Regions from separate parts of the Cytobacillus sp. FSL R7-0680 genome, predicted to be linked through region 2. Evidence: riboswitches for the same ligand, from Rfam matches in the RefSeq annotation. Region 2 holds a riboswitch; each other region holds the start of a gene.
What was found. A riboswitch is a leader RNA that binds a small molecule or an ion and turns the genes downstream of it on or off. The one in region 2 is predicted to bind S-adenosylmethionine.
Positions count from the first base shown of each region.

Region 1: another riboswitch for S-adenosylmethionine. It lies ahead of metK (methionine adenosyltransferase); the one in region 2 lies ahead of MKY26_RS01985 (alpha/beta hydrolase).
Region 3: another riboswitch for S-adenosylmethionine. It lies ahead of MKY26_RS13425 (O-acetylhomoserine aminocarboxypropyltransferase/cysteine synthase family protein); the one in region 2 lies ahead of MKY26_RS01985 (alpha/beta hydrolase).

Region 1 is NZ_JBBPAO010000001.1:2,481,932-2,492,534, forward strand. It holds gene MKY26_RS12280 (tetraprenyl-beta-curcumene synthase family protein) at 1-1,057, opposite strand, end outside; gene MKY26_RS12285 (alpha/beta hydrolase) at 1,082-1,885, opposite strand; gene MKY26_RS12290 (gamma carbonic anhydrase) at 2,067-2,588, shown strand; gene MKY26_RS12295 (C39 family peptidase) at 2,653-3,471, shown strand; gene asnB (asparagine synthase (glutamine-hydrolyzing)) at 3,566-5,458, opposite strand; gene metK (methionine adenosyltransferase) at 5,921-7,120, opposite strand; SAM riboswitch class I at 7,421-7,546, opposite strand; gene pckA (phosphoenolpyruvate carboxykinase (ATP)) at 7,934-9,517, shown strand; gene MKY26_RS12315 (DUF2584 domain-containing protein) at 9,900-10,142, opposite strand; gene MKY26_RS12320 (alpha/beta hydrolase family protein) at 10,212-10,603, opposite strand, start outside.
Region 2 is NZ_JBBPAO010000001.1:392,203-402,805, reverse strand. It holds gene MKY26_RS02030 (NEAT domain-containing protein) at 1-1,717, opposite strand, end outside; gene MKY26_RS02025 (NEAT domain-containing protein) at 1,720-2,346, opposite strand; gene MKY26_RS02020 (enoyl-CoA hydratase-related protein) at 3,024-3,800, opposite strand; gene MKY26_RS02015 (alpha/beta fold hydrolase) at 3,953-4,756, opposite strand; gene ssuE (NADPH-dependent FMN reductase) at 4,964-5,512, opposite strand; gene MKY26_RS02005 (LLM class flavin-dependent oxidoreductase) at 5,526-6,902, opposite strand; gene MKY26_RS02000 (hypothetical protein) at 6,916-7,236, opposite strand; gene MKY26_RS01995 (YezD family protein) at 7,269-7,436, opposite strand; gene MKY26_RS01990 (hypothetical protein) at 7,457-7,606, opposite strand; gene MKY26_RS01985 (alpha/beta hydrolase) at 7,599-8,387, opposite strand; SAM riboswitch class I at 8,645-8,747, opposite strand; gene MKY26_RS01980 (MetQ/NlpA family ABC transporter substrate-binding protein) at 8,831-9,646, opposite strand; gene MKY26_RS01975 (LLM class flavin-dependent oxidoreductase) at 9,664-10,603, opposite strand, start outside.
Region 3 is NZ_JBBPAO010000001.1:2,694,728-2,705,330, forward strand. It holds gene MKY26_RS13425 (O-acetylhomoserine aminocarboxypropyltransferase/cysteine synthase family protein) at 1-1,175, opposite strand, end outside; SAM riboswitch class I at 1,256-1,361, opposite strand; gene MKY26_RS13430 (hypothetical protein) at 1,450-1,785, opposite strand; gene MKY26_RS13435 (thioredoxin family protein) at 2,057-2,380, opposite strand; gene MKY26_RS13440 (toprim domain-containing protein) at 2,385-2,747, opposite strand; gene gcvH (glycine cleavage system protein GcvH) at 2,893-3,276, opposite strand; gene MKY26_RS13450 (arsenate reductase family protein) at 3,363-3,719, opposite strand; gene MKY26_RS13455 (acyl-CoA dehydrogenase family protein) at 3,936-5,720, opposite strand; gene MKY26_RS13460 (acetyl-CoA C-acetyltransferase) at 5,934-7,109, opposite strand; gene MKY26_RS13465 (3-hydroxyacyl-CoA dehydrogenase/enoyl-CoA hydratase family protein) at 7,167-9,551, opposite strand; gene MKY26_RS13470 (hypothetical protein) at 9,773-10,039, shown strand; gene MKY26_RS13475 (spore coat protein) at 10,110-10,394, shown strand; gene MKY26_RS13480 (DUF2573 family protein) at 10,459-10,603, opposite strand, start outside.

The DNA of each region.
Region 1 (10,603 bases), 2.1 Mb from region 2:
TTAATGCGCGATAGGCACGACCATTAATATAAAAAAAGAGGCTTGAGAATCCACCAGATTTAATCATCTTTCTTGCTAGTTTTTTCATTTGTTGTCCTCTCCCGACTTTTTCATCCGATAAGTATAACCCTAATAATCCTCGATTAATTAAAAGGTGAAATCGTTTATGAGGAAGCTTGTCCGTATGCTCATCTGCACACTTTACAAAATAACGTATGCGCTCAAATAATTCTTTTTCATCTTCATAATAAAAGCAAAAGTTTAAATCTCCTGCTTCCTTATCTTCCTCTTGATCAATGTAATAGTCTAATAAAATGTGCAGACCTTGTATATATGGAAAATACCCATTACGTATAATCTCCCCGTAACTTTCCTTATAGTCCCTTCTCGTTGCATAAGCAACTAAGCAAAAAATACCGAGTGTAGAACCCGAACAAGCAGAAAATTCATACCAGCTCATAGGTGGGATGATATCTTGATGTTCTTTATGCCAACTTTGCAGGCGAGAAACTCTTTCCTCAATTGCCACATGTTTATGTATTTGCAAATCACAATAATAACGACAAAGCTCTGTCAAATAAGTTTTGATCAATGAATAATTTTCCATAGAAGCTAAAACTTTACGGCAAGTCATCACTAATGCTAACAGATAGCCACCATCCTCCTGGTCATCCCGATAACGATAATAATTCACCTTAGGTAACTGCTCATCGATTAACAATGAGTGACGCATCGCTTCATGTATTGCCGTAAAATCTTTAGGGTCCATCGATGTACTTCTATCACATAGATTATCTAAATAATCACTAATGGTTTGATAGGCAACAATAAACGTTATGACTTGACGATAGTCATCAACGGCCAAAAGTGACATGATGGCCCCACCCTCACAATGAAAGGTTTTATCTTTTATGCTAGAAAGTGCTTGTGACTTTAATTCATCATTGGGGATTGATTCCGCCAATTTGCGCCATTTGTTTAACTCCTCATTCACAGCAGGCATCACTTTTTTATATGCATTTGTCATTAAGCTGATCGGCATTGTTGGAACATTCATTACATGGACTCCCTTTACTCTTTACTATACGATATACCCGATAGACCGCAAACTACTCATTACAAAATCCTTTGCGTAATCAAATACATCTTCCCTCTCCGGCTCATTAAAGATTTCATGATAGCATTTTGGCCATTCTTTAAAACGTTTCTCAGTAAACGGAGCTTTATTGAACCATTGTTTAACAGGAACTTTATTAACGATTTTGTCATCCCCACCTTGCATAACCAGTAAAGGAACATCTTGCACCTTTTTTATATCTTCAAATGCCAAATTGATTGTTTGGTGTAGTTCACGAAACCATCGTACAGACACTTTGGTAATATACAGTGTGTCATTTACATCCATTTCTCTTACATCAGCATTCCTTGTTGCCATATCAATAGTTAACCCCGAATTGACTCTCAATGTAGGAGCAATTTTATTTAAAGGATACGACGCAAGCTCGAGTAGCTTTGGTGGATTTTTCATAAGCCCTAAACATGGAGATGAAAGAATGACGCCCGCAAGCTTTAATCTTTCTTCTTGTAACAAGCGTATTGTTATTAAACCACCCATACTATGACCTAAAAGAAAAACAGGTAAATCAAAGGTGTAAGCAGCTTGTATCCAATCCTTTACTTCAATAAGATACTCTTGAAAAGAATCAATATGCCCTCTTCGTGATCTAGTCGTCATTCCTTGACCCGGAAGGTCACCCATAACAACGTGAAATCCTGATACTCTCCACATTTCTATTAACCAACCATACCTGCCGTGATGTTCCATTGCCCCATGAACCATCACAATCACACCTTTTGCCTCACCCTCAGCTTCCCATTTCCACATCGTCTGATCCTCCTAAAAACAATTCTGTTTCGTTCAAGTTTGTTACCCTTTATTATATCCTACCTTTTAAAAATCTTCACGATTTCTCATGATTTCTCCATGATATAATATTAAAAAAGAACAGAATGGCTAGAAAACAGTCATTTTAAATTGACTAAGGTAAAAAGGAGCTATGATAACAATGATTTATCCTTTTCATGACAAACAACCCAAAATTGCTGATGATGTATTTATTGCTGATTATACAACTATTACGGGTGATGTAGAAATTGGCGAAGAATCAAGCGTTTGGTTCAATACAGTCATCCGCGGTGATGTTGCACCCACTTATATTGGAAAAAGAGTGAATATACAAGACAATTCAGTTCTTCACCAAAGCCCTAATAACCCACTCATCCTGGAAGATGAAGTAACAATTGGACACCAAGTTATCTTACATAGTTGTAAAATAAGAAAAAAAGCATTAATTGGCATGGGTTCTATCGTCTTAGATGGAGCAGAAATTGGTGAAGGTGCATTTATCGGAGCAGGTAGTCTTGTTCCTCAAGGTAAAATCATCCCTCCAAACACTTTAGCATTTGGTCGTCCAGCAAAAGTAGTGCGTGAATTAAATGACGATGATAAAAAGGATATGGAACGGATTATACGAGAATATGCTGAGAAAGGGCAGTATTACAAAGCACTAAAAAAAGAAAGGCAATAACTTCTGATAAATTCTGCTCAATCGCCGATAATAAGTGGAAGACATTATTTAGGTGGTGTAATTGTTGAAATTTATTATTGGAATGGCATTAATTTTGTTAGTTTATTTATTTATTAAACTGCTAAAAAATGGTGCTAAACAACTGCTTATCCTTCTTCTTATTTTAATCTTCCTTCTTCCTTCTCCGAAAGCAACAACGGAACACGCTGATGCTGCCCTTTTCCGAGAGAACAAATGGGCGGAAGGAACAAACAATGAAGAATTTATCGTAAAAATAAAACAACAAGTATTATTAGACATTCCGGTCATATCACAATTTCCAGAACTCCCTCGCGGATGTGAGGTTACAAGCCTTGCGATGTTACTCAACCACGCAGGCGTAACTGTGGATAAAATGACTTTAGCTAAAGAAATTAGGAAAAACCCTGCAACCTTTGAAAAAAAAGATGGCAAGATTTATTATGGTCACCCCAATGACGGTTTTATTGGCGATATGTACTCTTTTAACAATCGAGGTCTCGGTGTTTACCATACGCCTATTAAAGAGCTGGCAGAAAACTATTTACCAGAGAAGATTCATGATTTTACTGGTGATGACTTTTCGTCAATCAAAACACATCTCTCTAATGAGAAGCCTGTCTGGGTGATCATTAATACGAAATACAATGAACTGCCTGATGCTTATTTTCAGACATGGCACACACCAAGCGGCGTAATTGACATTACGTATAAAGAACATTCCGTTTTAGTGACTGGATACGATGAACAATATATATACTTTAATGACCCCTTCTCTAATATAAAAAATAAGAAAGCACCTATCAAAGAGTTCCAGGCCGGTTGGGAACAAATGGGCAGGCAGGCAATTACTTATTTAAATTAGTAAAGTACAGTTAAGACATTTAGAATTTTTTTACTTTAACAACAAGAAAACCCGAACTCAGTTCGGGTTTTCATTCTTTTTCACAGTTGTTGACTTAAAGGTGTGCTGTTGTTTCTGAAATAAATTGCTTTTCAAAATCATATTTCTTTTCAATAAACACATCATGCCACACAATAAACATAAGTACCGTCCAGATTTTCCTACTATAATCTGCTTTTCCTTGTGCATGCATTTCAAGTAAGTTTACTACATACTCTTTATTAATTAAATAATCTGTATGACTTTCTTTAATTAACGTTTTCGCCCAATCATACATCTCATCTTTTAACCAATGACGGATAGGGACCGGGAAGCCTAACTTTTTACGATTCAACACATGTTCTGGCACAATACCTTCCGCTGCCTTACGAAGGATATATTTCGTTGTTTGATGAGACGTTTTTAAATGAGTTGGGATGGTTGAAGCCACATTAAAGACCTCTTTATCAAGGAATGGTACCCTCAATTCTAATGAATGTGCCATCGTCATTTTATCTGCTTTTAAAAGAATATCTCCGCGCATCCAAGTATGAATATCAATATACTGCATTTGATTAACCGCATCATAGGCTGCACTTTCAGCATATAATGGACGGGTAATATCTTTAAAATCATTCTTCTCATTATAAACCTGCAATAATTCTCTTTTTTCATGTTCTAAGAACATTTTCGCATTGCCAATGTAGCGTTCTTCCATTGGCGTCGTTCCTCGTTCAATAAAGCTCTTACCCCTCATCCCCTCTGGCATGATTCGAGAAAGGGTACGCAATAACTTTCTTCCTGCCGAAGGCATTTTACTAAAAATCTCCAAGTCCTGTGGTTCACGATATATATTATATCCACCAAACAATTCATCAGCACCTTCGCCTGATAATACCACCGTTACATGTTTTCTTGCTTCCCTTGCGACAAAGTAAAGTGGAACGCAAGCAGGGTCCGCTAATGGATCATCCGTGTGCCACATAATTTTTGGAACTTCTTGCATATATTCTTCTGGAGAGATGATATAGCTTATATTTTCAACACCTAGTTTTTCAGCTGTTTCTTTAGCCACATCCACTTCACTAAAACCATCTCTTTCAAAACCTACTGAAAACGTTTTAATATTAGGGTGAAACTGTTTTGCTATGGATGCAATAATAGAAGAATCAATCCCGCCGGATAAAAACGAACCTACGGGTACATCACTGCGCATATGCATTTTAACTGAGTCAGTTAAAACATCTTGAATCTCTTTAATAAACTGAGATTCTTCTTTTTGTACAGGTTGGAAATGTGCTTTCCAATAACGCTGGATATGCATAGATCCACCGATTTTCTTCTTGAAATAATGACCTGGCTCAAGTTTCTTTATACCCACCGACATTGTCATCGGTTCAGGTACAAATTGATAAGTCATATAATACTGCAAAGCATCATAATTAATGACATCGTTTTTTAATGCCAACAGAATACTTTTCTTTTCAGAGGCAAAATAAGTGGTTTCACCATCTTCAAAATAATAGAATGGTTTGATTCCAAAAGGATCTCTCGCTCCAAAAACTTCTTGCTTTTCTTTATCCCAAATAACGAAGGAAAACATACCTCTCAGCTTTTCTGCCGCCTTCTCCTTGTAATAACTGTACAAAGCAATAATCACTTCAGTATCCGAATTAGTTTCAAAAGTTAGTCCTTTATTGATTAATTCCTCACGTAGTTCAACATAGTTATAAACTTCTCCATTAAAAATAATCCAGTATTTACCATTGTCATAAGTCAGTGGTTGATGACCACTTTCAATGTCTATAATACTTAATCGACGGAAGCCAAATTGGATATGGTCTGCACGATAATATCCTGAATCATCTGGTCCACGATGAGTAATAATGTTATTCATATTCTCAAATTGCTTATCTGCTTCTTGTACTTTTTGTGCTTGATCATGTATACAACCAATAAAACCACACATTATGTACGTCACCTACTTTTTATTTCATCTAGTTTGTATTTTTTCCCATACCTTGTATAGACGATAAGTTATTTTAAAAAGTTTCACCTTTCGAAAAAAAAATGGAATGATTTATGCTAGGCAGTATGTTCATGTTTACTTCTTCATATACTTAAGGATGTTTATTCTTTACCCTCAATTTAAGACGAAAAGATGACAATTATTTTAATTTTATATGAAATCGTTTCCTTAAGGGTTTTTGTCCATTATTAGGGGGCTTAAAATATTATATTTATTTGCTACTGTAATATCTAAAAAAACGACTTTTACTCTTCTATCTTTGGCTATTCCACTTCTTGATGTACGAGCTAATCGCTTTGGCTCAATTGTACGTTTATTAAAATTTAACGATAGCCCCTTTTCCACATAAAAAAACTGTAGAAAACTCATTAAAGGAGTTTTCTACAGCCATAATTTTCTAATTTATTTTAAAGCTTCCTTACGCAATTCTTCCGCTTTATCTGTGCGCTCCCAAGGTAAATCAATATCTGTACGACCAAAATGTCCATAAGCGGCTGTTTGCTTGTAAATCGGACGGCGTAAATCAAGCATTTTGATAATGCCAGCAGGACGGAGGTCAAAATTGTTTCTAACAACTTCAACTAAAACATCCTCAGATACTACTCCAGTTCCAAATGTATCAATACTGATGGATACCGGCTGAGCAACACCAATTGCATATGCTAATTGTACTTCCGCTTTGTCAGCTAGTCCAGCAGCAACGATATTCTTTGCCACATAGCGAGCTGCGTAAGCAGCTGAACGGTCAACTTTCGTTGCATCCTTACCAGAGAATGCACCACCACCGTGACGTGCATAACCGCCGTATGTGTCAACGATAATTTTTCTACCAGTTAAGCCAGCATCACCTTGAGGTCCACCAATAACGAAGCGACCTGTTGGGTTGATGAAGTATTTTGTGTTTTCATCAATTAATTCAGTAGGAACAACTGGGTTAATTACATGCTCTTTTAAATTGCGTTGAATTTGCTCTAAACTAATTTCTGGATGGTGCTGCGTAGAGATAACAATTGTATCAATACGTACAGGTTTGTTGTTTTCATCATATTCTACTGTTACTTGTGTTTTACCATCTGGGCGAAGGTAAGGTAAGATTTCCTCTTTTCTTACTTCAGCTAAACGGCGAGAAAGTTTATGAGCTAATGAAATAGGTAATGGCATAAGCTCTTTTGTTTCATTACATGCAAAGCCAAACATTAAACCTTGATCTCCAGCACCAATGGCTTCAATTTCTGCATCAGTCATCTGTCCTTCACGCGCTTCTAATGCTTGGTCTACACCCATAGCAATATCAGCTGACTGTTCATCAATAGAAGTTAATACAGCACATGTTTCAGAGTCAAAGCCATATTTTGCACGTGTATAACCAATTTCCTTAATGGTTTCACGAACGATTTTTGGAATATCTACATATGTGGATGTAGTGATTTCTCCTGCAACCAATACAAGACCTGTAGTAACAGACGTTTCCGCAGCAACCCTCGCATTTGGGTCCTGTGATAAAATAGCATCTAATATTGCATCAGATATTTGGTCACTGATCTTATCCGGATGACCTTCAGTTACTGATTCAGAAGTAAACAATCTACGTTTTGTTGACATCTGACTTCCTCCTTATTTATCGAATCAATAAGACTTTATTATAGTCTTTATTTTTGATACGGAACTCATTCCCTTATTTGAATCTTCATTATTTATGGGCCAATGTTTATCTCATACCCTTAATAACCTATGCGCTAACTTGGAATATTGAGAATAAAATGGTTGGTCTTTTTCCCATACATAAATAGTACATTCCAAAAGCCGCTCCTCGTATTCGCCAACATCATGTTAAAAAGCATGAAAAAAAACCTCTTCTCTGATTTAGTGAAAAGGTTGAAGCAAAATGATTCGCGCCTTTCACTCTTATCGTTCAAGGATAGTGAGTAATAAATCCTTGCATCAGGTTAGCACCTTTGCTCATGAAAATGTAGTTGGCAGGTTGCTGGGTTTCATAGGGCCTGTCCCTCCACCAGCTCGGGATAAGAGAGTATCCGTTCAAGGATTCATCATAACTTACACATGGAATATAGTCAAATGTTTTTCATTAACAATTCAATGTAAAAATTGTCATATCCGACTCTATAAACTTTAGTTTTGATAACGGATAATTTTAGTTAAGATCATACCGTTCTTTTTCCTTAATATATATAAAAATTACATTAAATTTGCTGATTATCCTTTTTAAATTTGCAAAAGCTATTTATAATGAATACTGCCTGTATTTGTGACAATTTCATTAATTATATAAAAATGATTTATATAGTATAGACTGAATGAATAAATGTGTTATACTATTTTTGAAGAAATAATCACAAATAGCGACTGAGATGCATATCTCTTAAATAATATTATATAAAGGAAGGTATTCATCAGATGAATTCTGTATCGATAACTGAGTTAAATGATTTACTAAAAGGCGAAAACATCCAAGTTCAATTATCTGTGCCGCAACTAGTTGAAAAAGTATTAAACAGAAACGAAGGTGTTCTTACATCTACCGGTGCAATTCGCGCGACAACAGGTAAGTATACAGGTCGTTCACCTAAAGACAAATATACTGTTGAAGAAGCAAGCTCTAAAGATAAAATTGACTGGGGAAGTGTGAACCAACCAATTTCTGAAGCAGTCTTCAATAACTTATACAACAAGGTGATTGCTTTCTTAAAAGAGAAAGAAGAAGTTTTCGTATTCAAAGGATTTGCTGGTGCGGATAAAAAACACCGTATGCCAATCCAAGTAATTAATGAATATGCTTGGCATAACCTTTTTGCACACCAATTGTTTATTCGTCCTACAGAAGAAGATTTATTAGATCACGAATCTGAATTTACAGTTATTTCAGCACCTAATTTCAAAGCAGACCCAGCAGTTGACGGTACAGCTTCAGAAACTTTTATCATCGTTTCATTCGAACGCCGTATTGTACTTATTGGTGGTACTGAGTATGCTGGTGAGATGAAAAAATCTATTTTCTCTGTTATGAACTACATGCTTCCTGAAAATGGAATTCTCCCTATGCACTGTTCAGCCAATGTTGGCCGCGAAGGTGATGTTGCTTTATTCTTTGGCCTTTCCGGAACTGGTAAAACAACATTATCAGCTGATCCCAACCGTCGTTTAATCGGTGATGATGAGCATGGCTGGTCTCCAAATGGAGTATTCAACATTGAAGGTGGCTGCTATGCGAAGTGTATCGACCTTACACGTGAAAAAGAACCACAAATTTTCGATGCCATCCGTTTTGGCGCTGTACTTGAGAATGTTGTATTAGACAAAGAAACACGCGTAGCAGATTATGCGGACAATACGCTAACGGAAAACACGCGTGCGGCTTACCAATTACAAGCAATTGACAATATTGTTGACCCGAGTATTGCAGGTCACCCGAATACTATTATCTTCTTAACAGCTGATGCTTCTGGTGTATTACCTCCAATCTCTAAATTGAATAAAGAACAAGCAATGTATCACTTCCTAAGTGGATACACTTCTAAGCTGGCTGGTACTGAGCGTGGTATTACTTCACCACAAGCGACTTTCTCCACTTGTTTTGGATCACCATTCTTACCATTACCAGCTCAACAGTATGCAGAAATGCTTGGTAAAAAAATTGACGAGCATAACGCGAAAGTATTCCTAGTAAACACTGGTTGGACTGGTGGAGAATATGGTGTAGGAAGCCGTATGAAGCTTGCTTATACACGAGCAATGGTTGAAGCTGCTCTAGAAGGCGAACTAAATTCTGTTGAGACAGTAACTGACCAAGTATTCGGTTTAGAAATTCCTCAACATGTAACTGGTGTTCCAGATGAAGTACTATTGCCTAACAAAACTTGGCCAGACCAAGATGCATATAATGTAAAAGCAAAAGAACTTGCTAATGAATTCCGTGAAAACTTCAAGAAATTCGGTAATATCTCTAGTGAAATCGCTGAAAAAGGCGGTCCTATCGCTTAATTAAAAAAACCTTCGAGCATCCGACTCGAAGGTTTTTTGTTTCAATAATTTCACTTCACTCATCACTCACTGTTTATTTTTGAGGGTCAAAATACCGGTTCAACCGGCTTCGATTTCTAATAAGTGCGATTAACTTAAGTCAATCGATTAGCTAATCTCACCAAGTTGCAATCGACGGCTTGTTTCATATAGCCACCACTCACTATCTTTCCTATGTATCCAATATTCGCCCTTTATGAGTCTACAAATTAGCTGCTAACTTAAGAAACGATGATCTTTTGTTGATGGACACCGATAAATAAATACTTATATTCATGCAAAGTTTCAATAGACATTTGTATACAAAATAAGCCCAACACTGCAAAAGCAGTCGGGCCAATTTTTAATTTGTAGTTTTTAGCGAAATCAGTTGATAAAAGATTTTCGTACAATCATTTTCCATTTCTAACTTTTGGATGCTTCCCATTCCACTGATTTCACCGTCTCTTGTTTTCTTTACTTCAAGTGGAATATTTAGTGGGTAGAGGCGGTATCCTTCTTTTGTTAATGTAAAAAGGTTTTCATTTAGCCTCTCTTCTCTTCCTTTCGTAACGATCATTGTATTTAATTCTAAAGGCATACCCATAATTGTTTTGCTCCTTGTTCATCGAGTTTTATATTACTATTGTATCTTACAATCTCTATACAATAAAGCTTATTGTTCTTTCATCCACCGCCCAAGATCACGGACAATTTGTCTATTAATAGCTGGCGGAAAATAATGCGTATATTCTTTGAAATACCATGTATCTACAGGTTTACCTAACTCTTTTAATCGCTTCTCTAAGCGGAAGGCATGCTCGACAGAAACATTATGATCTAAGACACCATGAATAATTAATACATTTGCTTGCAGTTGATTAAGTTCATATAATGGTGTGCGATATTCATATCTTTCTGGGTATTTATGAGGCGTTCCACCGATGACTCGTTTCATCATTTTACGCAAGTCCACTCTTTCTTCATATGTGAGGAACATATCGCTAACACCACCCCACGTAACAACTGAAGCCGCTTTAGGCATATGTAAGGCTGTTAATAACGCCA
Region 2 (10,603 bases):
ATGCTGCATAAATGCCTACTTGAAGATAATTTAATGAATCACCTGTTTTTACATTGGTTACATTTTTTTGATTATCTTTTGGTTGTTCTTGATTATCATTACGGTCAAATGGCAAATGACTATCATTGTTATTTCCACTTCCGCTACCCTTATCTTCCCCAGGAGTGATTGGAGGGGGTGTTTGACCATTACCATCATCGTCAATTTCAACATCCAAGCTCGATACATCTAACACAAATCGAACAGGATAAAGATGTGGTGCACCAATGGCTTCAATAGCAGCTACATATGTTTCTTGGATTGCTTCAATATCAACTGATAATACACGTTCTTCAGCTTCTTCGTCTCTACTTATTTCTTCTAAAGCTACCTTTTCACCAGCAATATCAAATTCAATTGTTCCTAACGTATCAAGCCCCGTCACTTGTGTAAATTGCAGGGAATACTCACCGTCATTTACAGTTAATAAAGCTTCATCCGCAAAATATTTCGCAAATGCAGATTCCGTATCAGAATCTACACCAAGAATAGATAATGGTAATGGATACTCACCATCTGCTAACACATCATCATTTGGTGCTGGCTCATTATCACCTGGTTCTTCTGTGCCTGGTTCTTCAGTTCCCGGATTCTCTCCTCCAGGTTCTTCAGTTCCTGGATCATTTCCAATTGGTTGGATGCTGTCTACATCATACTCAAGTGCTACATCATGAGTACTACCATAAGACATAACCATACGTAAATTAGTCAATTGGTTCACATCTGCTATTTGGAATTTAACTAGTTTTGTTTGTTCTGCAGCGTTCTCACTTACTACTTCTACATCTTCAAAAACATCATTTAATTCTGATTGAAGATTAGTAATTACATGACTTGCCCCTAAGTTGAAAGAAATATAAGGAACACCCTTTGCAATCGTTAACGTCGCTGGGCTTTGGAAAAATCCTGCCCAATTTGCAGGTGCTGGTTGCCCATCATATAACACTTGATATTTGATTGTATATTGACCATCTGCTAACTCTTCATTTCCTGGTTCTTCTGTGCCTGGCTCCTCAGCTCCCGGCTCTTCTGTGCCTGGCTCTTCAGTTCCCGGTCCTTCTGTGCCTGGCTCCTCAGTTCCCGGCTCTTCTGTGCCTGGCTCTTCAGTTCCCGGTCCTTCTGTGCCTGGCTCCTCAGCTCCCGGCTCTTCTGTGCCTGGCTCTTCCGTTCCTGGCTCCTCAGTTCCCGGCTCTTCCGTGCTTGGCTCTTCTGGATTTGGTTCTTCAGGTTGATCTAATTCAACAGTAGTAATTGAATTTTCATCAAAAGAAAGTTGAATGGTATGGGTTCCGTAAGACATGAATAATTTCACATTTGTTGATTGATTCAGTCCATCAATAGGAAATTGATATACTCTTGAAGCCTGGTCTTCACTTACAACTTGGGCATCTTGATAGGTACCATTGGACTCTGTTTGTATCTTTTGCATTACTTGGTTGGCACCATTAATTTTTATCGTGATGCTTAATGCTCCATCTTTTGCTATTAATGATGCAGGATTTTCAAAAAAGCTATTCCAGCTTGCATTAGGCTGACCATTATATAAAATTTGATAATTAATGGTATACTTCCCATTTGCTAAATCTTGCGCAGCATTTACTTTTATTGGTGAGGCATTTTGTAAAACAGCTAAGGCAAGGACAAATAGTGCAACTGTTACTCTTAATAAGCGTTTCATATTTAACCCCTTTTCATTTGTTTTTGATAAGTGAATAAAATAAATAAAGCTGCACCGATAGCTAGTAGAACATAAAGTTGAACATTGTCTCCAGTCTCTGGATTAGCTACAACTTCTTGTTCTTGATTCTGTCCGCTGGTATTATTATCTTCTTCACCACCAGATGAAGCAGGTGCTGTTTCTTGATTATTCGTTGCCGCCTCAATTAACTTTGCATTCGCTTCATCAAAAGACAGTCTAATAGAATACCAGTGATCATAAGAGGCATCTGCAACGACATGAATTTTTGCATTTACAGGTTGAGAAATACTATTTACTGTAAACTGAACTGTTTCATTTTCACCGCTAGTTGATAGCACAGATACATTTTTTGATTCAACTTGGAAATCTTTAATCATGCTGCTCGTTGTTGTTAATTGGACCGTTATTTTGCCACCTTCTACTTTTACTTTTGCTGGCTTAGCAAAATACCCATCTGCCATGGATGCTGAGCCACTATCTGGTTTAATAACTGAGTACGACACAGAATATGTACCATCAGTTAGTGCAGCTGACGTATGTAGGGCTGGAGTAATGACTAAGAATACAATTACTGATAAAAGTAGAGCCGAAAACTTTTTGACTAACAAAAATATACCCTCCTCTATATAATTGATTATCATTCTCAATTATATTGAAATAAAAAAACTTATCTTCACCCTTATACAATAAGCCATAGGATTTTAATGATTATCATTCTCAACGTTATACAAAAAAAATAATATGCCTCCTTCCCCTTTATGGACTAGGTAATTAGGATGATGACCGTTACAACGTAATTGTAGTTGATAATGATTATCATAGTCAATTGTTTTTTCGCAAATATTTAACATTTTTTTCACTTCTTTCGTTCAACACCAAATATTGGTCTATATTTTGGTCGAATGAATACTACCCTACTTTGTCAAGAAGCACATTACTATCTACTTGATTACTAAGATAAAACATACTCACCTTTTATAGATAGCAAGTATCTTATTTGTGACTTTCCCATATACTTCTTCCTATTTTCTTAGATTTATTTTCCTATTCCGGGTCTAAAGCGTTACGCATGATTTTGCCCAGCTCTCATTTCCGTGAGTGATGCGACAAAATTCCTTTTGCGCGCTTTACAACAAAATGAAGGTATTGTTTTATATGGTGTATGCTAGGTTCTCCTTCTGGTACTGAAGTAAATATATTTAGTTTTTTTACAGCTGTTATTATCTCCACAAAAAAACCTTTAACAACTAATGAACAAATAGTGGTTAAAGGGTTTTTTAAACAGTTAGTTTCCTTGGAAATTCGGCTTTCTTTTCTCTGCGAAGGCTTGTAATGCTTCCACTCTGTCTTTTGTTGGTAGTAACACTTCATAAGCTTTTCTTTCAATATGTAATCCTGTATGTAAGTCAGTATTCATTCCTTGTTTAACAGCAAACTTTGCTTGTTTAAGTGCGATTGGGCCATTATTAAGCATTTTACTCGCAAATTGTATGACTGTATCTAACAATATATCTTCATTACATACCTCATTTACGATACCGTATTGCTGTGCTTCTATGGCTGATAACCTCTTCGCTGTTAGTATTAATTCCATCGCTTTTGTTTCACCAATTAAGCGAGGAAGCCTCTGCGTCCCTCCTGCTCCAGGAATAATAGCTAGACCTGTTTCAGTTAAGCCTACCTTAGCTACATCCGCCGCAAATCTAAAATCACAACATAGAGCAAGCTCTAAACCGCCACCAAACGCAAAACCATTAATAGCTGCAATCGTCGGCTGAGGCAACTCTGCAATCATATTAAAAACGTCCCCCATTTTATATAGGTTTCGCCTTACTTCCTCATCGGTAAGATTTCTTCTTTCTTTTAGGTCTGCACCAACACTAAATGCACGATTGCCAGTCCCAGTTAAAATAACTACTCTCACCTCTGGGTTTGCTCGAACATTTTCTACTTGCTGTTGTAACTCAATTAACGTTTCATAATTAAATGCGTTTAACGCATCAGGACGATTTAATTTTATTGTAGCAATATAATCGTTGATATCTAATTGAATTTGTTCCATACTCTAGCTCCTTTTCTTTTTTAAAAAATATTCATAACAATATTCGCCACTAAATCATGAAAACCCTTTCAAATATAAAACAAAGCCATTCACCTTAAAAAATTACATAGGAAAAACTAGCCTTCCCTATGAAGAAAAGCTAGTTACCTTCTTTATAAACCTTTAATATAGTTATCTACGATTTTGTTAAAAACATCAGTTTCCTCTAGAAAAGGGCAATGACAACTTTCCTCAAATATATGCAGCTTTGCATTCGGTAAAGCATTTAAAAGATGCTTGCCTGCCGCTACTGGTATCAACTTTTCTTCCTTACCAAAGCATAGAAGTGTGGGAATGTCGTAATCGGGTAGAGAGCTACGATAATCAACGACTGATTGATCAAACAGAATGGCACTTGCAACGGAAGCAGGTAATCTTGTCGTTTCTTCAAGCATCCAATCTAGCTCGCTTAGACTTAATTCTTTTTTAAACATTAGTGGAATGAAACCTTTTAAAAAGGCTTTTTGGTCTCTTTGCACTTCTCTCATAAAACTAGTTAAAGTCTCCATATCAAAGGCGCCTATTGAGAAATCAGGCCATTTAAAATCGGAGGCAAGTTCATCTACGATTACTGTCGATTTAATATGTTTATCACCAAATAACTTTAAGTACTCCCATATGACAAATGCCCCCATCGACCAGCCAACAAGGGTCACATTCTCTAGTTTTAAATTTGTGATAAATTGTCTAATATCTTCGGCATACTGTGCAATGGTATGGCCATGATGGATTTTTTCTGATTGACCATGTCCTCGTAAATCTGGTATTAACACACGATAATCAGTCTTAAAGTATTCTATCTGCTTTTCAAAGAATCGACCACTCATCCATACACCATGAATAAAAATGACTGGTTCACCATTACCTACATCTTCAAAATAAATACTTGTACCGTCACTTAATTTCATTATTGTCACATCATCAACCTCCATTTTAAAAAATTCAATAATAATATATTCTATGCCTCAATCTATAAAAGTAGTGGCAAAACAATAGCTAAAATTTATCTTCTCTTATTTATTATACAACTCTAAATTTTATAAAAATATTGTATCTCAAAGTTTTTTCAAACAATTAAAGGAGCCGAACAAACAGGAGTTGTTCGGCAAAAAATATATTTTCAGTTATTTTAGTTGTAACTCCTTTATAGACAATAAAGAATGCAGACGATTTAATTCTTTATCTAATCTTTCCTTTACATGATTTTCGACAATAAAACGATGTTCTTCTGTTCTTTCAATCTCTTTATCTAAAACATATACACCCTGAAGGACTGTTTCTGCTCCTAAACTGGATATAACTGGTTTCAATGCATAATCAATCATAAGTAAATGTCCGAATGAGCCCCCTATCACAAGCGGTAATACAGATTTATCAACGAAGCCTTTTTGAGGTAATAAATCCAAATAAGCTTTTAGTACACCTGTATAAGAGGCTTTAAATACTGGTGTTAATATAATTACAGCATCTGATTTTTCTACTTTTTCATTCGCTGCGATAATTGCTGGGCTATCAAATTTTGCATGAATTAAATCTTCAGCAGGTAGCTCCCTTACTGTAATTTGCTCATATGGCACGCCCTTTTTGTTTAAAAAAGCAATCGCTTCTTGCTCTAATCCGTTTAAACGGGAATTGTTTGATGTGCTTCCCGATATGATTACAACATTTGTCATCTTCAGACGCCTCCTATTTTGTAACTGTCAACTTACTAAATTTTTTACCATAATGATGCTCTGGCAAATGGTCATACCCAAATAAATTCTTTCTTAAAGTACCTTCTTCATACTCTCTTCTTACGAGCCCCCTATCTTGTAGGATTGGAATGACATGCTCAACGAACTCTTCGAATGTACCTGGAGTGACGGCATATGCAACGTTAAACCCGTCAACTCCTGTCTCTTCTTTCCATCCTTCTAATTGATCAGCAACAGAGTGTGCTGTACCAACAGCCACTTGACCCATCCCGCCAACACCAACAAATTTGGCAATGTCATCGACCGTCCAACTCTTTGTAGAATCTATATTCGTAAATGTTTCAACGATTGACTGAATGGCGTCATTTTTAACGTACTCGATTGGTTGATTTGCTTTATACTCTGAGAAGTCGATACCACTCCACCCCCCAAATAACGCTAATGATCCTTCATAACTAGCATGGTTTTGATAGTCCTCATACTTAACTCTAGCATCTTCCTCTGTTTCACCGATAATAGGCGTGACGAGAGAGAGAATCTTTACTTCACTGGGGTCTCTCCCCTCCGCTCTTACTGCTTCCCTAATTTTATCGACTATTACTTTACCGGCTTCTTTTGTGGGCACACTTATAAAGACCAACTCTGCATGTTTAGCAGCAAACTTTCTCCCTCTTGTAGATGCACCCGCTTGAAAAATAACCGGTGTCCTTTGCGGAGAAGGTTCACATAGATGTGCACCTGGCACCTTAAAATATTTCCCTTCATGGTTAATATCGTGAACTTTACTTGGATCTGTATAGAGCCCTTTTTCCTTGTCTAAAACCACTGCGTCGTCTTCCCAGCTTTGTTCCCACAGTTTATATGTGACATCTAAATATTCATCAGCTATCTCATAACGTTCATCATGGCTGATTTGTTGATCTAGTCCTATATTTAGTGCGGCACTATTTAAATAAGATGTGACAATATTCCAACCTATTCTTCCTTTTGTTAAATGATCGAGAGTGGACATCCTCCTTGCAAATACATATGGATGTTCAAAACTAGTTGAAACCGTTAGACCAAACCCTAAATGTTTTGTTACTTGCGCCATTATAGGAACAACGAAAGCAGGATCATTAACTGGCACTTGTACCCCTTGTTTAACCGCTGCTTCTCTAGAATTTTGATAAACATCATATGTACCAAGCACATCTGCCAGGAAAATGGCATCAAAACGTCCCTTTTCAAGTACTTGAGCCAAATGTGTCCAATATGATATGTCTTTATAAGTGGAAGATTGATCATCCTTATGTGTCCATAGTCCTGGTGATTGATGCCCAGCGCAGTTCATATCAAAAGCATTGAGGTACATTCTTTTCGCGGTCATTTTTAATTCTCCTTTAGTGATCATATTTTATAAAAAACTCATCAAGTGCTTTACTTAAACCACCTTTTCCAAATTTGATTCTCGTTTTATTGTTTCGATTTTCAATTTGATTCGAGGCAAAATCCAAAAACGCGATGACGAACAGTCTCCTAACAATTATTGAATGCAACCCTTTGTCATAAAGCGATTGTTCAACCGTATGGAAGATTCCTTTATTAATATTAAAAGATTGACAACACCATCTAATAAAGTGAAAGTCAGGTAGATTCAAGTACATGCAGCCTGATAGGTTTTTAGCTACATTGGGTGCTTGATTACTAATTGTTGACTGCATGTAACTCACTCCTTTTCATTTGCTCCATTCCATCATTTTTTATTTTGTTGTTTCTTTTTCAGAGCAAATCGTTTCTTCTCGGTAATGTCAATTTGGGTAATATCCCCTTCGTGTACAGTAATGGTGACACAACCATATTCGAGTTCCTTTAATGTTGTGAGAATGGTATGAATTTTATCTTGATCAATGTGTTTTTCCATAAAATTCTCCTTTATGGGACTTATTTTAGTCTTTTTACAAGCTCCTCTATTTCTGTAAGTGTTAACTGTTCTAATTCATGTCGCTTGAACTTTATTTCATCTATAGTAAGCATAAGGTTGATTAAGGTTTGTTTTCTCTTTGCTATCGCTTTTTGTAAAAACTTAGCCAACCTCTTTCCCCCCCCACTCGGTGTTCTTTTTTTCTTCATTCATCGTATCTAGAAATTCTGTTGTATCCTGAATAATTTTGGTCTGATCATAATCCATGGATGCTACATGGTATGAGTTGTAAAGGACTCGAAGCCATTTATGATCTGTTTGAATTTCGATAAAAATACGATCTGTATTCTCTGGAGGTACAACATGATCATGGATAGACTTAAAGCATAATATTGGGCAATGAATTTGAGATAAACTTTTTCCTGCGTCACTCATTACCTTTTGTAAAGAGTGAACTGCTTTTACCGGAATATTATCGTAAGTAATTTCATGTATAGTCGGATTTTTGATATCTGGGCTACCTTCGTCAATATAGTGTTTCTCATCGTAATATCTTAAATACTCGTAATCTGGTAATGTCAGTGCAGTATTAATTAGGATCAGTCCATCTAGCTCTCCATATTTCTTAGCTAACAACAGCGCTAATGCACCGCCCATAGATTGACCTAAACAATAGACTTGTTTGCACTTCTCCTTTAATTGCTTATAAGCTGTAACAACATCATTGAACCAATCATCATAACCATATAACTCTAAATCTCTGCTTTTTGTTCCATGTCCCGTGAGCCTTGGGGCATGAACAGTAAAACCCCTATTTGCAAGTTCCGCACCCAAGTCCTCAATGCTCTGCGGTGTTCCAACAAAGCCATGAATGAGGAGAATACCAATGTCCCCACCTTCATAATAAAAAGAATCTGCACCTGGTATAACTGTTGATTCTACTCTTTTCATTTTTTCGTCCTCCTTTATATTGCAACATTTTGGTGGACAATGGTTGACTACCATTGCCGATTTTTCCCGTTGATGTAAATCTAGCTGCACTACTGCCTTTGGAGGTCCAATCAGCTACTTTAATTCCAACTTAACAAATAGGTTTAATCAGTTTAAAAACAGCATTTGTATAGAGGAGATCATCCCTTGGTGATTAAATCATGCAAAATAAAAAACCTCTTCTGACAAGAAGAGGTTAAAGTTCCGTTCTTTATCTCTCCTTATCTTTCAAGCAACAGCTTGCTGGAATTGGCACAGTGCAATAAATTGCCTGTTGCCGAGGCTTCAAAGGGCCAGTCCCTCCACCTCTCTGGATAAGAAAAATCATATTAAATTTTATATCATTTACTCTATAATATTTATCAATATTTGTCAATTATTTTTTAAAAATTAAGATGATTTACTCATTCGCCCATCCATTCTGGCTTATGAAAACCTTTAAAGTTTTCTTCAATTACTTTTGCAAATTCCTCCGACTCTATGGCTTCAATGATATCCTTTGCCATTTGGGCGTCCTTATCTTCTTTACGAACAACAATCCTATTTTGGATTTCCTCAGGAATTTGATCCCGATAAATTGCTGTTGTTAAATCTAATCCTGCAGCAACCGCAAAGTTACCATTAACAGCAGCAAGATCAACTGATTCAAGAGACCTTGGCAGTTGGGCTGCATCTACTTCATGGAATTTCAAATTTTTCGGGTTAGATAATACATCATTTACTGTTGCATTGACTGGGTTTATATCATCTTTCAATTCTATTAAACCAGCATCACGCGCAACTGTTAATCCTCTCGCTAAGTTTGTAGGATCATTAGCAATGGCCATCGTGCTGCCATCTTTCACTTCTTCAAGGGAGTTGAATTTTTCTGAATAAATACCAATTGGAGCTGTAGGAACAGAAATAATATCTACTAGATCCATCCCTTTTTCAGTGTTAAAATTCTCTAAGTACACTTTATGTTGAAATAAATTACCATCCAAATCTCCACTATCTAAAGCAATATTCGGTTGAACATAATCATTAAATTCCTTTACTTCTACTTTGTACCCTTTTTCCTCAAGTAGTGGTGCTACACCTTGCTCAAGCATATCACTATAAGGAACTGTCGCCCCTAAGACCATCTCTTTCTTTTCTTCGCCGGATGAACCTGATGTCCCACATGCACTTAAAACAGTGCAACAAGTCAGTACAAAAAATAATAACCAAACTTTTCTCATACCCTTCACCTCTTATTTTAATTATTTATCTTTTCACCTTTACGATATTTACTTCCTGGATGACCACTCGGTAAAAGGGGCGAGCCATGAGTAAAAAGCTTTTCTCTTAACGTACCCTTTTTGTATTCCTTTTTATATAAACCACGTTCTTGTAGAATCGGAATAACAAGCTCAATAAAATCTTCCAAATCTGCTGGCGTTACTAAATGATTTAAATTAAAACCATCGACACCAGAGGCTTCAAACTGATATTGAATTTGGTCTGCTACTTCTGATGGATTGCCGACAATTATATTGTCTCTATCTAATCCTTCTAGTTTTGAAATCGCTTCTTTAATCGATAGTTTTTTCTTCGCATCTTTCGTTAATGAAGCAGCTTTATAATGCCCATGCTCTGTAGCTTTAAATTCAAATGGGTTATCTAACTCATCCTTTGTAAATTCCGCAACATTATAACCGCTTGCGCCCCCAAACTGTGCTTTCGCTGCATCTGCACTCCATAATTGGTTGTATTCAGCAAATTTCTCTTCCGCTTCTTCAGTTGTCTTACCTACGATGACTGTTAGGAAAGTGAATATTTTAATATCTTCCGGATTCCTGCCATATTCTTCCGCTTGTTTTCGAATATCCTCTGTATAATGTCTTACTCTTTCAGGTGTTGGCCCACCTACAAATACACATTCTGCATGTTTTGCTGCAAAAGCACGTCCTTTAGGAGAAGTCCCTGCTTGATATAAAACAGGTGTTCTTTGTTGTGACGGTTCTGTTAAATGCGGTCCTTCGACATCAAAATATTCTCCTTTATGGTGAATTTCATGGATTTTCTTACGGTCGATTAATACCCCTTGTTCTGTATCTTCTATCACTGCTCCATCTTCCCAGCTTGATTCCCACAGTTTATAAACGACATCCATATATTCATCGGCAATTTCATAACGCTTATCGTGTTTGATCATA
Region 3 (10,603 bases), 2.3 Mb from region 2:
TGATTAAGTTGTTGATGCGTTGTGCTTGCTGGATGTATAATAAGACTTTTTGCATCACCTACATTCGCTACATGTGCGAACAGCTCAACCGAATTAATAACCTTCGCACCTGCTTCACGCCCACCAGATATGCCAAAAACGACAACTGCCCCTGCACCTTTAGATAAATATTTGTCTGCTAATTCTTTATTAGGATGGTTGTCATCGCCCGGATAAAGTACCCAATTAACAGCAGAGTGATTATTTAAATATTGCACAATTTTTTTCGTATTAGCAATATGTTCTTTCATTCGAACCGTTAACGTTTCTAAACCTAACGTAAATTGGAAGGCGCTTTGTGCACTTAGTGCTGGACCTAAATCTCTTAGAAGCTGCACTCTCGCTTTAGTAATATATGCTACAGGGCCAAGTGCCTCACTATATACTAAATCGTTATAGCTTGTATCCGGCTGACTTAATCCTGGATACTTCTCTGAGTTCCAATCAAATTTACCACCGTCAACAATGATCCCCCCCATTGTCGTCCCATTCCCAAGTAACCATTTCGTAGCAGAATGAACAACAATATCTGCGCCATGCTCAATCGGCCGACATAGATAAGGAGTTGCAAATGTGTTATCAACCACTAACGGCACACCATGTTCATGGGCGATATTTGAAACTGTTTCAATATCTAGTACTTGTAAACTCGGGTTACCAATGGTTTCGGCAAATACAGCTCGTGTCTTCTCATTGATTGCTGCTCGTAGTTCCTCTTCATTATTAATATCGATAAGCCTAACGTTGATGCCGTACTTTGGTAAAGTGACTGTAAATAAATTATATGTACCTCCATATAAATTAGAGGCAGCTACAATTTCATCACCCGCTTGAACAATATTAAGAAGAGCTAAGTAAATGGCTGCTTGCCCGCTTGCTAATGCTAATGCGCCTGTTCCCCCTTCTAACAATGCAACTCTTTCCTCAAACACAGTAACCGTTGGATTATGAATACGAGAATAAATATATCCTGTTTCTTTTAAGCCAAATAAGTCTTGCGCATGCTCTGTATTCTGGAATTGATAAGCATTATTTTGATAGATTGGGACCGCTCTTGCCCCTGTTACTGGATCAGGTTTTAGCCCACCATGAACACCAATTGTTTCAAATCGAAGTTGCTTTTCTTTTTCTGCCATTTTACATCTCTCCTCTTTTTTAAATTGGAAAGAAAAGACGACCAAAAACCCTCTTCACAAAGAAGAGGGTTTATCATCTCTTCTTATCTACCAGAGCTTTTATGCTCTGCTGGAATTAGCACCGTGTATCAAACAACCGGTTGCCGGGTTTCATAGGGCCAGTCCCTCCACCACTCTCGATAAGAATATTTAATTTTCTAATTATTCTAAGGATAGAATAACAACCTTTTTTTGGGAAGTCAATCTTTTTTTAGGACATTTGATGTATTTATGATTATTTTTGATTTAATACGAAAATGGCATCTAATTTTAATAATTGTCTAAAAGTCGACTTAAGGATGATATGCTTTTCATCCACTTGTTTCTTTAGACTCGTACGCCCTTGAAGCAAAGAATGAAAGTGGTCAGCAGTAGTTTGAATGTTTATATGATAATTTTTCAATGGGCGAGTATGTTTAATTAGCAGCCTTTTACGGTCTAATGTCAAATACATTAGATTTTGTTCTAATTCTACTCGAATCCTTATAGGTTCCTTTAACATCATTAAAATATGATCATTTACTCTTAAAGATTGATTAAAATGATAAATGAGTTCCTCTATTGAAACCACCCCCAGCCCGCGTCTTATATTCTATAATTCTGTTCCAAGAAATGATTTCCTTCTCCTAACTATCGACTTTAACTGACAGAACATTTATTTCCAACAATGTTCACAACCTATTTCCCGAGAAATATGTCAAAAGCTAGACTTATCGACAGAAAAAAGAAATATCCCATCGATTCATCTGCCTAGAATGAGTGAGGGGTGTAATTAAACATTTACGCAACCCCCCTTGATTAAAAGCATAAGAAAACCACTTATTCCTAAACAATAAGTGGTTTTAAAATTGAGACTGTAATTCATATGATTGAATTTGTTCAAGTAAATAAGGTACTGAATGGAAAGCATAAAGCTTATCAACTAACTCTCCTTTTTTAAACACAAGTAAACACGGTACACTTTCAATTTCATACTTTTCTGCCACTGCTGGCAAAAAATTCAGGTCGGCTTTACCTATAGGAAGGTTCTGCAACAGTTGCTCAGTAATTGTTAGCATTTTCCCGGCAACTTGACATGTCCCACACATAGGAGTAAATAAATAAAATAAGCCGGATTGCTTCCTTGCGATCAAATCATTTAAGTCATTGTTTGACCAGTCAATCATGTTATCATCCTTTATCTAAATACTCGGTATATATATCTATATTTGCACTTATTAAGGCTGTAGCTAAATGATGCGCAGGTGCCGCCTCGACTTCACGATACATTTTATCAATATAGATATGCTCTGCCTCTGGTAACTCTCTCTTAAATTGTTTACGAAGTTTTTCTCCTGATGCGTCAGCATCGACTAATATATAGACTTCCTTCCCAATTAAATAATCAATTAATTCATCCAACTTCGAAGTGCCAATCGTTCCATTTGTACATAAGATCTCTACAGGTTCTCTGATTAGTCCTTTCACTTTTCGTTTGTCAGATTTACCTTCAACAATAATCACTTTATTGCCATGTTCTATATGCATGCTCATCACCTAATATATATCATTTATATATTTTATAATAGTAAGCCTTTTTACATTTGAAAACTTTTCAGCACTCATCTGGTATGTCTATATAGAAATTTAGAAAAAGGTCAAACCATTTAATGATTTGACCTTCTTTATTTAACTACAATTAATCTTCTTTTGTCATTTCTTCATATTGTTCAGCTGTCATTAGCTTGTCAATTTCACTTGCATCGGATGGCTCAACAACAATCATCCATGCTTTCTCGTAAGGAGATTCATTCACAAATTCTGGACTATCGCTAAGTTCTTCGTTAATCTCAACGATTTTACCACTAATTGGTGCATATAACTCAGAAACTGTTTTAACAGATTCTACGCTACCAAACGGTTCATCAGCAGTTACTTCATCTCCTACTTCTGGAAGCTCAACAAATACGATATCTCCAAGTTCTGATTGAGCAAAGTATGTAATACCAATACGAACTTTATCTCCTTCTGTTTTTACCCACTCGTGTTCTTCTGAATAACGTAATTCTTTAGGTGTGCTCATGTTTCATACCTCCATTAATTTAGGAAATTGTTTATTTTAATGACCGAATAAACGATCGTTTAAAACGTATAAAGCGCATCCACCATTTACAGCCAATTTTGTTCAAATTCTAGCTCTTTAAATCCGACTGTTACTTTCGTACCATCCGTTGTTAATGGACGTTTAATTAACATTCCATCCGATGCTAATAAATCTAACAGTTCCGACTCTGAGGCCGTTTTCACTCGGTCTTTTAATCCTAACTCACGATACTTTTGACCGCTTGTGTTGAAAAATTTTTTTAGCTCTAACCCACTCTTTTTGTAAAGATCTTCTAATTCCTTGCGGGATGGAGGATTTTCCACTATATGTATTGCATCATAGGCTATTTCATGTTCATCTAGCCATTTTTTCGCTTTTCGGCAAGTACCACATTTAGGATACCAATAGAAAGTAAGTGCCATGTTTTCACCACCTATTTTATCATACCTATATTCATGAATACTATCGTTTCATTAGCATAACATATTTCTTTTTATTTTCATAACGAAGAATTGTAATTATTATCATATTAAAAACAAAACAAAGAGGCCCAAATTTGTTCTTGAGCCTCAAGTCATAAACTTCGCAAATGGAGGAAGTAAATAGGTTACTTTCCTTCACTTTATTCAAGATAAATATTATACTACAAACCTTTCAGCTTCAATAATTTTCTCAGCCGCTTGACGTTTTTTCGCAATTACATTTGTTGGAGTATGTCTCGTAAACTTCTTAAGCGCTGAAAGCATCATTCGTAATGTATCGCCTTCTTCCACACCTACTAAAGTTTCTTTCGCAATCAACTCAATTTGATTAAATGCTTCTTGGCAGAAAATTTGTGTGTATAATAGCTTTTGCTCAGCTTTTGCTACTCCGTCTTTTACAATGGCTTTTTCAGTACGAAGAACAGTAGATTCCATAGAATAGGCGTAAGAAACCAGATCAGCAATATTCACAAGAACTTCTTGCTCTTTATCCAAAGCTTTTCCGTATTTTTGTGCACATAAACCTGCTGCAAGTAATGCGATTTTCTTAGCGTTCTTTACAAGATATTTCTCTTGCTCTAATGCTTCAGAACCTGGCTCTTCTGGCATCATCATCATCAATTCCTCTTGAAGTGCCATTGCTTTTTCGAATAAAGGCAGTTCACCTTTCATTGCTTTTCTAACATACGTTCCTGGTACTAAAAGACGGTTGATTTCGTTTGTTCCTTCGAAGATTCGATTGATTCTAGAATCACGGTAAGCTCTTTCTACTTCATATTCTGCCATAAAGCCATAACCACCATGTAATTGAACTGCCTCATCAACTACATAATCTAGAACTTCGGTAGAGAAGAACTTATTAAGTGAGCATTCTATTGCATATTCAGCAATAGACTTCGCTACTTCTTTACCGTCTTTGACTTCTTCATCACTCAATTGACTCATTCTGTCATCAAATAGACCCACTGTACGGTAAACGGAGCTTTCAGCTGCATAAATTTTACTTGCCATTGTTCCGAATTTTTCCTTCGTTAAATTAAAAGAAGAAATAGGCGTACTGAATTGTTGACGTTGGTTAGCGTAAGTTACCCCTAATTTAAAGGCATGCTTAGAACCACCTACTGCACCTACACCAAGTTTGTAACGACCAATATTCAAAATGTTAAAGGCAATGACATGACCACGACCAATTTCACCTAGTACATTTTCAACTGGTACTTGTGCATCTTCTAAAATAAGTGTTCTTGTAGACGAGCTCTTAATACCCATTTTCTTTTCTTCAGCACCTGTTGATACACCCGGATATTCTCTTTCAACAATAAAAGCTGTGAATTGGTCACCGTTTATTTTGGCATAAACAACGAACACATCGGCAAACCCAGCATTCGTAATCCATTGTTTTTCCCCATTTAATAAATAATGTGTGCCTTCTGCGTTTAATTTAGCAGTTGTTTTTGCTCCTAATGCATCAGATCCTGAACTTGGTTCTGTTAGTGCATAGGCAGCTAATTTTTCGCCTGTCGCAAGCACCGGTAAGTATTTTTGCTTTTGCTCTTCATTCCCGAACAATACAATTGGAAGAGAACCAATACCTACATGGGCACCGTGTGAGATAGAGAAACCACCGACACGTGACATTTTTTCAGCGATAAGTGCTGAACTTACCTTATCTAAACCGAGTCCACCGTATTCCTCTGGCACATCTGTACCAAGTAAGCCCAAGTCACCAGCTTTTTTCAATAGTTTTACAGAGCGATCGAATTCATGCTGTTCTAAATAATCCACTTGAGGGACCACTTCATTTGTCACATAATCTTCTGTTGTTTTCGCAATCATGATTTGTTCTTCGCTAAAATCCTCTGGTGTGTACATATTTTCATAAGAAATATCTTCAATTAAAAAGCTTCCACCTTTAATAAATTTTTCAGTTTGATTTGACACGTTCATCATCCTCCATCTTCATTCTTTATGCTTTTTGCAGTTTTTGTTAACATTGTTTTTTCAAAGGTAGTTAAATAGAACTTTCACTTCGGTTCATTGCGCATCAGACACTCACTTTTTTCAGGGCTCAGATTTCTTTGATCTATTAACCGCAGGAGTCGAGTGTCTTCCACTCTATAACACTATTGGTTTAAAAAACGAACTTAGTCGTTTTTAAAGAAGTTCAAACACACCTGCGGCACCCATTCCGCCACCAATGCACATCGTTACAACACCAAATTGCTCGTTTCTACGCTTCATTTCATGAATTAATGATAGTGTTAGCTTAGCCCCAGTACACCCAAGTGGATGCCCTAAAGCAATAGCTCCCCCGTTAACATTCACTTTTTCTTCATCCAACCCTAATTCTCTAATGACTTGAATGGATTGAGAAGCAAAAGCTTCATTTAGTTCGAATAATCCGACATCTGATAGCTCTAACCCCGCTAGTTTTAAAGCTTTAGGAATTGCTACAATTGGCCCAATCCCCATAACCTCTGGCGGCACGCCTCCGACAGCAAAAGAACGAAACTTCACTAAAGGCTGCAGTCCTTGTGCATCTGCTTTCTCTCTGTCCATAATCATTACAGCTGCTGCACCATCACTTGTTTGTGATGAATTCCCCGCTGTGACTGAGCCTTTCACATTAAAAGCTGGTCTCAGTTTCCCTAAAGTTGCAACTGTTGAATCGCTCCGTACACCTTCATCTTGTAAAAACTGGAAGGTGCGTTCTTTCACTTTATTATCCGATCCAATTTGACGGAGTGTTACATCAACCGGAGTAATTTCATCAGCAAATTTACCTTCACTTATTGCTTTCGCTGCTTTTTGATGACTACGCACAGCGAATGCATCTTGTTCTTCTCTTGAAATGCCGTATTTCCCAGCAACTTGCTCTGCTGTATGCCCCATACTCATATAATATTCAGGAGCTGTCTCGGCTAAAGTTAAATTAGGACGGACAACATGACCCATCATAGGTACAAGACTCATGGATTCAGCTCCACCGGCGATCACTGTATCTGCGTGACCAAGCATGATTTTTTCGGCACCATAAGCGATTGATTGCAACCCTGATGAGCAATAGCGATTGACTGTGATTGCTGGTACCGAGTCTGGAAGCCCAGCTAATGCACCGATATTTCTGGCCATATTCAAACCTTGCTCTGCTTCTGGCATGGCACAACCAATAATTAAATCATCTATACTACCTTCATAATTTCCAGCTCGTTTCAACGTTTCTTTTACAACAAGTGCACCTAAATCATCTGGCCGTACAGTGGCAAGTGAGCCTTTTTTTGCTTTACCGACAGGTGTTCTAGCACCTGCAACAATTACAGCTTCTTTCATTGCTTTTTCCCTCTCCTTCTACTCTCGGTATCTTTTATTCTCTCTAGCAATCTATAATTAGTTACGGAGTGGTTTACCCTTTAAGAGCATGTGTTGCATTCGTTGTTGAGATTTTGGCTCTGCAATAAGTTTTAAAAATGCTTCTCTTTCAAGGTCTAACATATATTGCTCATCCACTTCTGTACCAAAAGGCACTTTGCCCCCAGCAATGACATATGCCAGTGCTTTGGCGATTTTCAAATCATGTTCTGAAATATAACCAGATAAATGCATAGAATTAGCACCTAAAAGTAATGCGGCATACCCTGTTTCACCAACTACTGGGAATTTCACTTTTGCTGGTGGAAGGTAACCTGCATTTGCCAATGCTAATACCGCTTGTTTAGCATCATAAATGAGGTGATCTCCATTCACACTAATTGCATCCGAAGCATTCAAAAAGTTATTTTCTCTCGCCTCTTCTCCTGATGTAGATACCTTTGCCATCGCAATTGTTTCAAAGACTTTATTGGCCACGTTCTGTAGATCAAACTGAACTCCTTTAGGCATGCTTGCTAAATGTTTCAAATATAGTGACTTGTTCCCTGCACCACCTGGAATTAATCCAACTCCTGCTTCCACCAAGCCCATATAAGTTTCACTTGATGCTTGAACATGTGCCGCACTTAAAGCTACTTCCGCTCCTCCGCCAAGTGTCATACCGAATGGGGCCACTACGACTGGTTTTGCACTATACTTGATTTTCGTCATCGCATTTTGGAATTGTTTGATAACCATATCTAATTCGAAGTAATTATCATCTTGAGCTTCCATTAACATCATTCCGATATTTGCACCGACACAGAAGTTCTTTCCTTGATTGGAGATAACAAGACCTTTATAATTTTTCTCTACTTCATCAATAGCGAAATTAATCATTTGAATAATGTCTAAACCAATCGCATTACTCTTTGAATGGAACTCTAAGATAGCGACGCCATCGCCTAAGTCGATTAAGCTTGCTCCAGTATTTTTCTTAATCACACCTTGTTTTTGTTTTAATTGCTTTAAGTTTATTACTTTTGCATTTAACTTAATCGGCTGATACTCACCATTTTCATACACATAAGTTGTCGCGTTCTCTTCCTTATAGAACTGTGTATGCCCATCAGCGATCATTTTCTCAACCCATTCTGGAATGTCTAATCCTTCCGCTTTCATTTTGTTAACTGATTGTTCCAAACCAATGGCATCCCATGTTTCAAATGGGCCCATATTCCAACCAAATCCCCATTTCATTGCATCATCAATGGATTGAATATCATCGGCAATTTCCCCTAGGAGTTGCGCAGAATAAACTAATGCTGGTGATAACACCTTCCATAATAATTCTCCAGCGCGATCATCTGCGTATACAAGCGCTTTCATTTTGTTTGCTGTCCCTTTTTGTTGTTTAGCTATTTCTACCGCTGCCGTTTTCAACTTTTTACGAGGACCGTATTCCAAGGTTTTAGGATTTAACTCTAAAATTTCTTTCCCCTGTTTTAAGAAAAAACCTTGTCCTGTCTTACTGCCTAACCAGCCTTTGTCTAACATCTTATTAATAAAATCTGGTACATCGAATACTTGTTTTTCTTCACCTTCTACTTGGTCATAAACATTTTTAGCTACATGGGCAAACGTATCTAAACCGACAACGTCCAATGTACGGAAAGTCGCACTTTTCGGTCTACCAATAAGTGGTCCCGTAATTGAATCTACTTCACCAACAGTAAATCCACCCTTTAACATTTCTTGTACTGTTACAAGGAGACCATATGTGCCGATTCTATTGGCAATAAAATTCGGCGTATCTTTTGCGATAACAACACCTTTTCCTAAAACATCCTCACCAAAAGTTTGCATAAAAGAAAGTACTTCAGGAGATGTTTCCTTAGTTGGAATCACTTCCAATAGTTTTAAGTAACGTGGTGGATTGAAGAAATGAGTGCCTAGGAAATGCTTCTTAAAGTCTTCAGAACGTCCTTCAGCCATTGCTTCGATGGAAATACCAGATGTATTAGAACTGACAATTGTTCCAGGACGACGATATTTGTCTACTTGGGCAAACACGTCTTTTTTCACACTGAGATTTTCTACCACCACCTCAATAATCCAATCCACTTCTTTCAAGCGCTCCATATCATCATCGAAGTTACCGGCCTCAATAAGATGAATATTTTTCTTCGCTGTTAACGGTGCAGGTTTTTGCTTTAATAGTTTTTGCTTACCACTTTCGGCAATTTTATTTTTGAACTGTTTATCCTTAAGGGTAATCCCCTTTACCTCTTCTTCTTTACTTAATTCGCGAGGAACAATATCTAATAAAAGTGTTGGTATACCAATATTCGCTAAATGTGCGGCTATTCCAGAGCCCATAACACCTGAGCCTAAAACAGCAGCCTTTCTAATCTGTTTGGTCAACTGTTCTTCCTCCTTCGATTTTGAATGAATGCTCATTCATTTTTTCTGTAAAAAATTTTGGAAATTCCTTTGATACTTATAATAATAAAATATTTGCAAAATTTAATCAATCATTTTCCTTATAGATTTTTTATTTCTTTTTCACTTTTTTCTTTCTGCATAAATTTTTCAGCAATTGACAAACTATTTTAGAAGAAAATCATCAAAATGGAGGTATTGGGATGCAACAACAAAATACAAACTTCTCGAATCAACAAGGAATTATGCAACAACCCCCAGTTATGGTATCAACAAAAGATGCACTTTACTTTAATGACATTCTTTCTTGGAATTTATTAGCAATGAAAAAAGCTCATTTCTATGCGGAACATTGTCAAGACCCTGCTTTAAAAACTGTTTTTGAACAATGTGGACAAATGCATCAACGCCATTATGAGCAGGTTTTGAAACATCTTAATACGACACAACCGTTTAATAATATGCAATAAGGAGGAAACTCAGTTGACTAATTCAAAAAAAGTACAAAATCCTGAAAAACAGATAGCCAAAACACCACAAATGAATGATCGTGATTTTACAAACGACCTACTCGCAATGGAAAAGTACATGAGTGATTCTTATAGCATTTATTTAAATGAAGTTAGTAATCAAACACTTTATGAAGATTTTATGCGTATTTTTACTGAAACAAAGAATGAACAACGTCATCTTTATAACCTCATGTTTGAAAGAGGTTGGTACAGTCTTGATGCAGCAGATCAACAAAATCTGCAACAATCTTACCAACAATTCCAAGGTTACTCTACACAATTTCCCTATGGAACAAACGGTAACATCCAATAGCTAAGTTAAAAGGAATAAAACAGGAACAGATGTTGACCAACAATCATCATCTGTTCTTATTTTTTTATTTTTTTTTATTATCATCAGGCTTTTGTTGCCGCTGTTTTTCATTTAAATCTTTAATCTTTGTAATTAGCTCCATCATTTCTTGCTTCCCTTCAGGGTACAATTGATTCCAATGTTTTACTAAAGGTGGCATCTGTTTAGCA